2 regions of the Kitasatospora sp. NPDC001132 genome follow, and region 1 is predicted to be linked to the other one. Evidence: riboswitches for the same ligand, from Rfam matches in the RefSeq annotation. Region 1 holds a riboswitch; the other holds the start of a gene.

Region 1 (4,868 bases):
CCGCGCCCCAGCGCCGGCAGCGGGCCGAGCGGACGGGCGTACCGACAGGCGTTGCTCAACAGCTCGGAAAGGATCAGAACAGCATCATCGATGACCGGTTCCGGTATCTGCCGGTCACCCAGATCTCGACGCAGTCGGCGCCGTGCGACCCCGACACTCGCTGGGCCGTGCGGCACTGCCATGGTCGATGAAGTCGGCACTTCACGCGCCACCATCAACGCCACCCCCGGACCTCCTTCAGCGTATGCCGAGGGAGAGATGCCCCTTGGTAATGCGTCGGAAACGAGCACCGGACGATCCCGCCCGCCCATTTCGAGCGCGGCGACCGACGGTCGACATCAGGTCATTCCGTGCTCACCCTCTGTCGCCCGGATGCGAGAATTCCGGCAATTTCGCGCAAGGAAGGTTTGACTGCTGACCAGAAGTGATCGGATCTGACGGTATGGCCCCGGCCGGTCCTCGGTGCGTCGGCGGATCACCAGGCGGTCACCGGCGCGATCACCGGGGCGGTCACCGGCGCGATCACCGGGGGACCGCCCGGCGATCGGCCGGCGATGATCCGGCCGTCAGTGGCCGAGCTGCGCCAGCACCTCCGCGGGCCGGTTGGTGATGATCGCGGACACCCCGAGCTCCAGGCAGAGCTCGACGTCGGCCGGCTCGTCCACCGTCCACACGTGCACCTCGTGCCCCAGCTCCCGCAGCCGGGTCACCAGCTGCGGGCGGGCCCGCACCAGTTCGATGCCCGGGCCGGCGATCCGCGCCCCGCCCGGTAGCGGCGAGCCCGCGCGCAGCCGGCCGAGCAGCGGCAGGGTCCGCTCGAACAGGAAGACCCGCCGGTACTGCGGCGCGGCGGCGACCACCCGGTCCAGCGCGACCGAGGAGAAGCTCATGATCCGGGCGGACGGGCGGCCGCCGTCCCGGGTCGCGCCGATCTTGAACCGCTCCAGCGTCCGCAGCAGCTCGGCCTCCACCCGGCCGCGGAAGCGCACCGGGTGCTTGGTCTCGATCGCCAGGTCCACCGGGCGGCCGCACTCCACCACCAGCTCCAGCAGCCGCTCCAGCCGCAGCACGCCGCGCAGCTCGGGGTCGGTGCTGGGGCGGCCGGTCTTCCAGGCGCCGAAGTCGTACGCCTCCAGCTCGGCGAGGGTCATGGCCGAGACGGTGCCCCGGCCGTTCGAGACCCGGCCGATCCGGCGGTCGTGCACGCAGACCAGCGCGCCGTCGGCGGTGACCCGGACGTCGCACTCCAGCGCGTCCGCGCCCTCGTCGAGCGCGCGCCGGTAGGCCGCGAGGGTGTGCTCGGGCAGGGCGTGGGAGGAACCGCGGTGGGCGATCACCTGGACGGTCGGCACGGTGCGCGCCGCCGTCGAGGACAGGTCTGGGCTGGTCACAGGCCCAACGATAGGTGGCGGAAGTGAAGCGCGGACAAAGACGGCCCCAACCGGTGGGGCCGTCTTCGCCGTGCTCAGGCGTGCTCAGTCGCGCTCGGGCGTGTTCTGCCGTGTTCCGCCGCGCCGGTTCGGTCAGGTCAGGTCCGGTCAGGGCCGGGCGGCGCGGCGGCCGATCGGGGTGAGCGCCCAGGTGACCAGGGCCGGCACCAGGAAGGCGAACAGCGAGGCCGAGGTCCACTCCCGCGGGGTGAAGTGCAGCGCCTCCTGGGCGGAGGTCCAGAAGTCCGTCCACCAGTCGGCCACCTTGGTCGGCGCGATGAACTGGTAGACGGCGAAGCCCAGCGCCCACGGCAGCAGCATCAGCCAGCGGGACGGCGCGTCGGCGGAGAGGTTCCAGCCGCGCCGGCCGGCGCCGAGGAAGTAGTCCACGACGAGCACCGCCAGCAGCGGCACGAACACCGAGCCGATCAGGCCGAGGAAGCCGTAGTAGGTGTCGGTGAACTCGTCGATCTGCAGCGCCAGCACGGTGATCAGCACGCCGATCGCGCCGGAGAGCACCCGGCGGTCCACCTTCGGCAGCAGGTTCTGCACCGACATCGCGGTCGAGTACACGTTGGCGAAGGACTGGTCCGTCTCGCGCAGCACCAGCACCAGCAGGAACAGCCAGCCGGCCCAGACCCCGAGGAAGGAGTCGAAGATCCGGTTCGGGTCGCCGCCCGACTGCAGCAGCGCCATCAGGCCGAGCACGTAGCACCAGACCTGGGCGATCGTGTAGCCGGAGAAGCTGCCCCAGAACGCCGAGCGCGGGGTGCGCGAGTGCCGGGTGTAGTCGGCGGCCAGCGGCACGAAGGAGACCGACACCGCGATCATCGCGTCGGTGGCGCCCAGGAAGCCGTGCCAGTTCCCCGCGCCCGGGTCCGGTACGCCCTGGCGGCCCAGCTGGACGGTGAGGTACACCATCGCCACCGCGACCGCCCCGGCCACGAAGCGGCGCAGCACCGCGATCGAGCCCAGCGGCCAGATGGTCAGCACGGTGGTCAGCGCGCCGGCGAGCAGGACGAACAGCCAGCGGTAGCCGGTGGTGTGGGCGACGGTCTGGGCGCCCGCCGAGATGGTCAGCAGCTCGAACACGCCCCAGCCGATGCACTGCACGATGTTCAGCACCGTCGGCAGGTACGACAGCCGGGTGCCGAACAGCCCGCGCAGGTTCGCCATCGCGGGGGCGCCGGTGCGGGCGCCGATCAGCGAGGCCAGGCCGAGCATCGCCGTGCCGACGACCGTACCGACGGTGATCGCGGTCACCGCGGCGGCCAGCGACAGCTCGCTGCCGGGGGCGCCGAGCACGGTGGCGGCCGTGGAGAAGCCGATCAGGCTGACGCCCAGGTTCATCCAGAGCGCGAAGTGGTCCCGGAAGCGCAGCGTGCGCGGCGGCTCGGTGTCGAGCACCAGGGGCGCCTCGACGTGATCGGCCCGCTGGGGGCGGTCCAGGACGGCCGTGGGCGTGGACCCGGAGAAACCCTTGGACTCGGGCGCACCCGAAGAAGAGGATGGCGAAGCAGGCGGCATGGCCGATACTCCCTACGCCGGCATTACCCGGACAGGTTCCGGCGGTCAGCGCCCCCTCGAACGTCCGTCACTCGCGTGGCGTACGGTCGACATGCGCACTCTCAGCCTGGTGGGTCCAAGCTCCCGCGTGTCAGTTGTGAGCGACAGGCTAACCGGCGCGGGGGCCGACACCCAAGGCCGAGGGCGTACGGTCCGCATCGCGGGACGCCCGGCGGGGGGAGGGGAGCCTCGGCCGTCGGTGCCGGCGTCGGTGCCGGCTAAGGATTCTTATGAGTTCTTCAGAGGGGTCCTTACGGCAATCGAATCGGCAGTGCGAAAAACTATGGTCCTTGGTTCTGCCAGCTATGGAGGTCGTCCGTGAGCACCGAGCGCGAGGTTGGGCCCGCCGGGCCGCAGGGGGAGCAGCCCGCCGGCCAGGGGGCGGCCGAGACCGCTCCCGAAGGCCCCGCTCAGGGCGGGCACCAGCCGACCATGGCCTTCCGGCGGGTGCCGGGGCCGGAGGCGGGTGCCGCCGATACCGCTGCCGTCGAGGCGGCGCCGCCCGTGGACGCCGTTCCGGCCGAGGGCGTCCCGGCCGAGGGGGTCCCGGCCGAGGGTGGGCACAAGCCCACCGTCGCCTTCACCAAGGTGCCGGCGCCGGAGTCCCCCGCCGCGCCCGTCGCGGAGGAGCCGGCCGTCGACCCGGCCACCGGCTACATCGACGCGCCGCCGCCGGTCCTGCCGCCCGCCCCGCCGTCCCCGGTCGCCGCCGCGCCCGCCGCCCCGGCCCTGCCGCCGGCCGGCAACCCGTACGCCACCCCGACCCACGGCGTCCCCGCCGCCGGCGCGCACGAGGGCTTCGGCGCCGCTCCGGCCGCCGCCCCCGCCGCGCACGGCCACCACCCCTTCGGGGCCGGCCAGCCGCTCGGCGGCTGGGGCCCCACCCACGACTCCACCTCCGGCGGCGCCGGCTACCCCGGAGGCCCGGCCGGCCCGCTCGGCTACCCTGCGGACTACCCCGGTGGTCCCGGCGGCCACGGCGGCCCGCGCAAGAAGCGCGGCGGCCTGGTCGCCCTGATCGCGGCCGTCGCGGTGGTCGCCGGCCTGGCCGGCGGCGCGCTCGGCGTGTCCGTCGCCGACCACGTCGACAGCAGCAACGCCGCGAACGACCACCGCAGCACCACCGTCCAGGCCAGCGACACCCAGAAGAACGAGCCCGCCCCCGGCTCGATCGCCGCCATCGCGCAGAAGGCGCTGCCCAGCGTCGTCACCATCAAGGCGCAGGGCAACGGCGAGTCGGGCACCGGCACCGGCTTCGTCTTCGACACCGAGGGCCACATCCTCACCAACAACCACGTGGTCGCGCCGACCCTCAGCGGCGGCAAACTGACCGTCAAGTTCGCCGACGGCACCTCCTACAGCGCCTCGGTGCTGGGCCACGCCGAGGGCTACGACGTCGCCGTGGTCAAGATCGACAACCCGCCCAAGAGCAAGCTGGCCCCGCTACCGCTGGCCGACTCCGACAAGGTCAACGTCGGCGACGCCACCGTCGCGATCGGCGCGCCGTACGGCCTGGAGTCCACCGTCACCAGCGGCATCATCAGCGCCAAGGACCGCCCGGTGGCCTCCGGCGACGACACCGGCTCGCAGGCCTCGTACATGAACGCCCTCCAGACCGACGCCTCGATCAACCCCGGCAACTCCGGCGGCCCGCTGCTGGACTCCGGCGGCGCGGTGATCGGCATCAACTCGGCGATCCAGTCCAACGCCTCCGCCAACGGCCGGGCCGGCAGCATCGGCCTGGGCTTCGCCATCCCGATCAACCAGGCCAAGTGGGTCGCGGACACCCTGATCAAGACCGGCAAGCCGGTCTACGCCAAGCTCGACGTGCTGCGCAACGACGACTACAAGGGCGACGGCGCGCAGATCCAG
Region 2 (4,868 bases), on a different contig from region 1:
CGATCCCGCCGATCGCGAACCACGGCCGGTCGGTGGCCTGCTTCGCCGCGTACGAGACCAGGCCGAGGCCCGGGGCCGGGCGGCCCGGCTTGGTCGGGGTCGGCCAGACCGGGCCGGTGCAGAAGTAGTCCACGCCGGGCTCGGCGATCGCCGCGTCCACCTCGGACTCGGCGTGGCAGGAGCGGCCGATCAGCACGTCCTCGCCGAGGATCGCCCGGGCGGCCGGTACCGGTAGGTCGTCCTGGCCGAGGTGCAGCACGTCCGGTCGGGCCGCGTGGGCGACGTCGGCGCGGTCGTTGACGGCCAGCAGCCTGCCGTGCCGTCGGCAGGCGTCGGCGAAGACCTCCAGGGCCGCCAGCTCCTGCCGGGCCTCCAGGCCCTTGTCGCGCAGCTGGACGACGTCCACCCCGCCCGCCAGCGCCGCGTCCAGGAACTCGGCGAGGTCGCCCTGCTCCCGACGGGCGTCGGTGCACAGGTACAGCCGGGCGTCGGCGAGGGCGGCGCGGGGGTCTGTCATCACAGCGCCATGGCCTGGGCGCGGCGCTTGACCTCCGTCGCCCGGTTCTCCCACAGCGCCTGCACCGGGGTGCCGGGCAGCGACTCGTCCTCGGAGAACATCCACTCGATGATCTCCTCGTCGGAGAAGCCGCTGTCCCGCAGCACGGTCAGCAGGCCGACCAGGTGCTTGACCGGGCCGGTCTCGTCGATGAAGGCCGCCGGGACCTGCAGGGACTTGTTGGGACCGCGGCGGACCGCGATCAGGTCACCCTTCTTGACCATGTTGCGGACCTCGGTGACCAGCACACCCCACCGCTCGGAGATGTCGGGCAGGTACAGCCACTGGGGGACCAGGGCGTCAGTCTTGGCATCGATCTCACTCACGGCACCAGACTGCCACCTCGACGGCCCGCCGCGCACCCGGCCCTACGCCACGGCCGCCTTCAGCGGCACCGCGGGGTCGGCCGCGCGGACCGGATCCAGCGCCGTGCCGCGCTCGATCAGCCTGCGCCCCTGGGTGAGGTCGCGCGGCCGGTCCACGGCCAGCAGCGCGCTCGGCACGCCGTCGCGCAGCCAGAGCACCGACCACTCGCCGTCCTGCGGACCGCCGCGCCAGAGCGGCACGTCGCCCTCGGCGTGCCGGCCGGCGTACTGGACCATCCGCCCGAACTGCTCGGACCAGAAGTACGGCACCGGGTCGTAGTCCGGCGCGTCCGCGCCCAGGACGGCGGCGGCCACCGCCTCACCGGACTGCAGGGCGTGGTCCCAGTGCTGGACGGCCAGCCGGGCGTCGGCCCGGGCCGACGGGTAGCTGACGCAGTCGCCCGCCGCGAAGACGCCGGGCACCGAGGTGCGCAGCCGCCCGTCCACGACGACGGCGCCGGTCGCGTCCAGCTCGACCCCGGTGCCGGCCAGCCAGCCGGTCGCGGGGCGGGCCCCGATGCCGACCACCACCTCGTCGGCGGGCAGGTGCGAGCCGTCCGCCAGCAGCACCGCGCCGGGCTCCACGGCGGCCACGCCGACGCCGCAGCGCAGCTCGATCCCGGCCGCGGCGTACCAGGCGGCCATCGCCGAGCCGATCTCCGTCGGCAGCGCGCCGGGCAGCGGCGCCGGACCGGCCTCGACCACCGTCACCTCGCAGCCGGCCGCGCGGGCCGCGGTGGACACCTCGGCGCCGATCCAGCCCGCGCCGACCAGCACCAGCCGCAGCCCGGGGCGCAGCAGCGCACGCAGCGCCAGGGCGTCGTCCAGGGTGTGCAGCAGGTGCGCCCGCTCGGCGCCGGGCAGGGCGCGCGGCACGGCGCCGGTGGCGATCACCAGCGAGCCGTACGGGAGGTCGCCGCCGTCGGTGTGCAGCACGCCGGGGGTGAGGCCGGTGGCGCGGCGGCCGGTGAGCAGCTCGATGTCGAGCTGCCCGTAGTCGATGTCCAGGGCGGTGGAGTCGGCCTTGCCGAGCAGCACGTCCTTGGAGAGCGGCGGCCGGTCGTACGGCGCGTGCGGCTCCTCGCCGACCAGCACGATCCGCCCCTGCCAACCGCCCTGCCGCAGCTTGAGGGCGCACTGCGCCCCGGCCAGCCCGGCTCCGACGACGACCACCTGATCCGTTCCGCTCAGCTCTGCCACGCCGGTCACTGTACTCAGCGGCCGACCGGCGGCCGCGGGGCCGGGGGTGGGCCGGGGGTGCGGGCGGTCCCTCCCCGGTTCGGGCCTCCGGCCGGGCGGGTCCCACCTCCCGCGCCGCTGTCCACCCCGCGTACGGGCCTTCGGCCGGGCCGACCCCCGGCGTTAAGGTGGGGGCACCACACGGGAGCCCGGCGGACCGGGCTGAGAGGCGGGCTGACACGGCCTGCGACCGTCCGAACCTGATCCGGGTCATACCGGCGAAGGGAGAAGAGCAGCTTTGTCACGCTTGCCATCGCCCGCCCACGCCGACGTGCTGGTGATCGGCGGGGGCGTCATCGGCCTCGCCATCGCCTGGCGCGCCGCCCAGCGCGGCCTGCGGAACGTGACCGTGGTCGACCCCTCCCCCGGCGGCGGCGCGGCCCGGGTCGCGGCCGGCATGCTCGCCCCGGTCACCGAGCTGCAGTACGGCGAGGAGCCGCTGTTGCGCCTCGGCATGGCCTCGAACGAGCGGTACGCGGACTTCGCCGCCGAGCTCACCGAGGCCGGCGGCGGCCGGGACACCGGCTACCGCCGCTGCGGCACGCTCGCCGTCGCGCTGGACTCCGACGACCGCGCGGAACTGCGCGAACTGCACGCCTTCCACCAGCGCCTCGGCCTGGACTCCGGCTGGCTGACCGGCCGGGAGGCCCGCAAGCTGGAGCCGATGCTCGCCCCCGGGGTGCGCGGCGGCCTGCACGTGGCCGAGGACCACCAGGTGGACGGCCGCCGGCTGCTGGACGCCCTGGTCTTCGCCTGCGAGGGCGCCGGGGTCCTGTTCCACCGGGCCGAAGCCGTCGAGCTGCTGGTCGGGAACGGCCGGGCGACCGGCGCCCGCCTGAGCACCGGGGAGACGGTGGGCGCCGAACAGGTCGTGCTCGCCGCCGGCCCGCACAGCCACCGGCTGCCCGGCCTGCCCGAGGGGGTGCTGCCCGCGATCCGCCCGGTGAAGGGGCAGGTGCTGCGGCTGCGCGTCCCTGACGCCTACCGTCCGTTCCTGTCCCGCAACGTCCGTGCCGTCGTCCGCGGCCGGCACGTGTACCTGGTGCCGCGCGAGAACGGCGAGCTGGTGGTCGGCGCGACCACCGAGGAGCAGGGCTACGACACCACCGTCACCGCCGGCGGGGTGTACGAACTCCTGCGCGACGCCCACGAGTTGGTCCCGGGCATCACCGAACTCCCGCTGCTGGAGACCTCGGCCGGGCTGCGCCCGGGATCACCGGACAACGCCCCGCTGCTGGGCCCGACCTCGCTGCCCGGGCTGGTCGCCGCCACCGGCCACCACCGCAACGGCGTGCTGCTCACCCCGGTGACCGCCGACCTGGTCTCCGAGTACCTGGCCACCGGCGAAGTCCCCGAGCTCGCAAGGCCGTTCACGCCCCTGCGCTTCTCCCCCGACCGCTCCACGACGAAGGCCTCCGCATGACCGAGACCACCCGGAACGGGACCCCGCAGAACGGGACCGCCCCGACCGAGATCACCCTGACCGTCAACGGCGAGCCCCGCCGGCTGTCCGCCGGGACCACCCTCGCCGAGGTGGTGGCCTCCGTCAGCGCCGCCAACACCGGCGTCGCCGCCGCGCTCAACGAGGCCGTGGTGCCGCGCGGTTCGTGGCCCGCGACGGCGCTGGACACCGGCGACCGGATCGAGATCCTCACCGCCGTCCAGGGAGGCTGAACCATGGCCGACGACCTTCTCACCATCGCCGGGACGTCCTTCTCCTCCCGGCTGATCATGGGCACCGGCGGCGCCCCCAGCCTGGAGGTCCTGGAGCGCGCGCTGCTCGCCTCCGGCACCGAGCTGACCACCGTCGCGATGCGCCGGGTCGACGCCGGCACCCAGGGCTCCGTACTGGACGTGCTGACCCGCAACGGCGTCCGGGTGCTGCCCAACACAGCCGGCTGCTTCACCGCCGGCGAGGCCGTGCTGACCGCGCGACTGGCCCGCGAGGCGCTCGGCACCGACTGGGTCAAGCTGGAGGTGATCGCCGACGAGCGCACCCTGCTGCCCGACCCGATCGAGCTGCTGGACGCCGCCGAGACGCTCGTCGACGACGGCTTCACCGTCCTGCCGTACACCAATGACGACCCGGTGCTGGCGCGCAAGCTGGAGGACGTCGGCTGCGCGGCCATCATGCCGCTGGGCTCGCCGATCGGCTCGGGCCTGGGCATCCGCAACCCGCACAACTTCCAGCTGATCGTGGAGGGCGCCGGCGTCCCGGTGATCCTGGACGCGGGCGCCGGCACCGCCTCCGACGTGGCACTGGCGATGGAGCTGGGCTGCGCCGCGGTGATGCTCGCCTCCGCGGTGACCAGGGCTCAGGACCCGGTGCTGATGGCCGAGGCGATGCGGCACGCCGCCGAGGCGGGCCGGCTCGCCCACCGGGCCGGCCGCATCCCGCGCCGCTTCCACGCCGAGGCCTCCTCCGCGATGGCCGGCCGGGCCGACCTGGACACCCGCGAGCGCCCCGCGTTCTGAGCGCCCGGCACGCCCACGGCACCGGCCCCCGCGGCGCGAAGCCGTGTCACAAGCAGGGCACAGCCGGGCCCGGAGGCGGTGTCCTCCGGGCCCGGCTCCGCCCGGCGGCACTAGACTCACCGGGTGGACATGGCACTGCACGACCCCCTGATCGGCAGCCTGCTCGACAACCGGTACCGGGTCGAGCAGCGCATCGCGACCGGCGGGATGTCCACCGTCTACCGGGGCACCGA

Evidence for each region. A riboswitch is a leader RNA that binds a small molecule or an ion and turns the genes downstream of it on or off. The one in region 1 is predicted to bind thiamine pyrophosphate.
Region 2: linked by a shared signal. The riboswitch ahead of thiO (glycine oxidase ThiO) and the one ahead of ACWDBE_RS19200 (purine-cytosine permease family protein) in region 1 are both predicted to bind thiamine pyrophosphate.

Annotation. Positions count from the first base shown of each region.
Region 1 is NZ_JBSFKF010000013.1:6,164-11,031, forward strand. Features, by position in the region: gene ACWDBE_RS19190 (ATP-binding protein) at 1-215, opposite strand, end outside; gene ACWDBE_RS19195 (glycerophosphodiester phosphodiesterase) at 567-1,391, opposite strand; gene ACWDBE_RS19200 (purine-cytosine permease family protein) at 1,539-2,957, opposite strand; TPP riboswitch at 2,950-3,094, opposite strand; gene ACWDBE_RS19205 (trypsin-like peptidase domain-containing protein) at 3,315-4,868, shown strand, end outside.
Region 2 is NZ_JBSFKF010000003.1:8,810-13,677, forward strand. Features, by position in the region: gene thiE (thiamine phosphate synthase) at 1-517, opposite strand, end outside; gene ACWDBE_RS04445 (Rv2175c family DNA-binding protein) at 517-882, opposite strand; gene ACWDBE_RS04450 (NAD(P)/FAD-dependent oxidoreductase) at 925-2,130, opposite strand; TPP riboswitch at 2,292-2,404, shown strand; gene thiO (glycine oxidase ThiO) at 2,399-3,583, shown strand; gene thiS (sulfur carrier protein ThiS) at 3,580-3,834, shown strand; gene ACWDBE_RS04465 (thiazole synthase) at 3,838-4,635, shown strand; gene pknB (Stk1 family PASTA domain-containing Ser/Thr kinase) at 4,765-4,868, shown strand, end outside.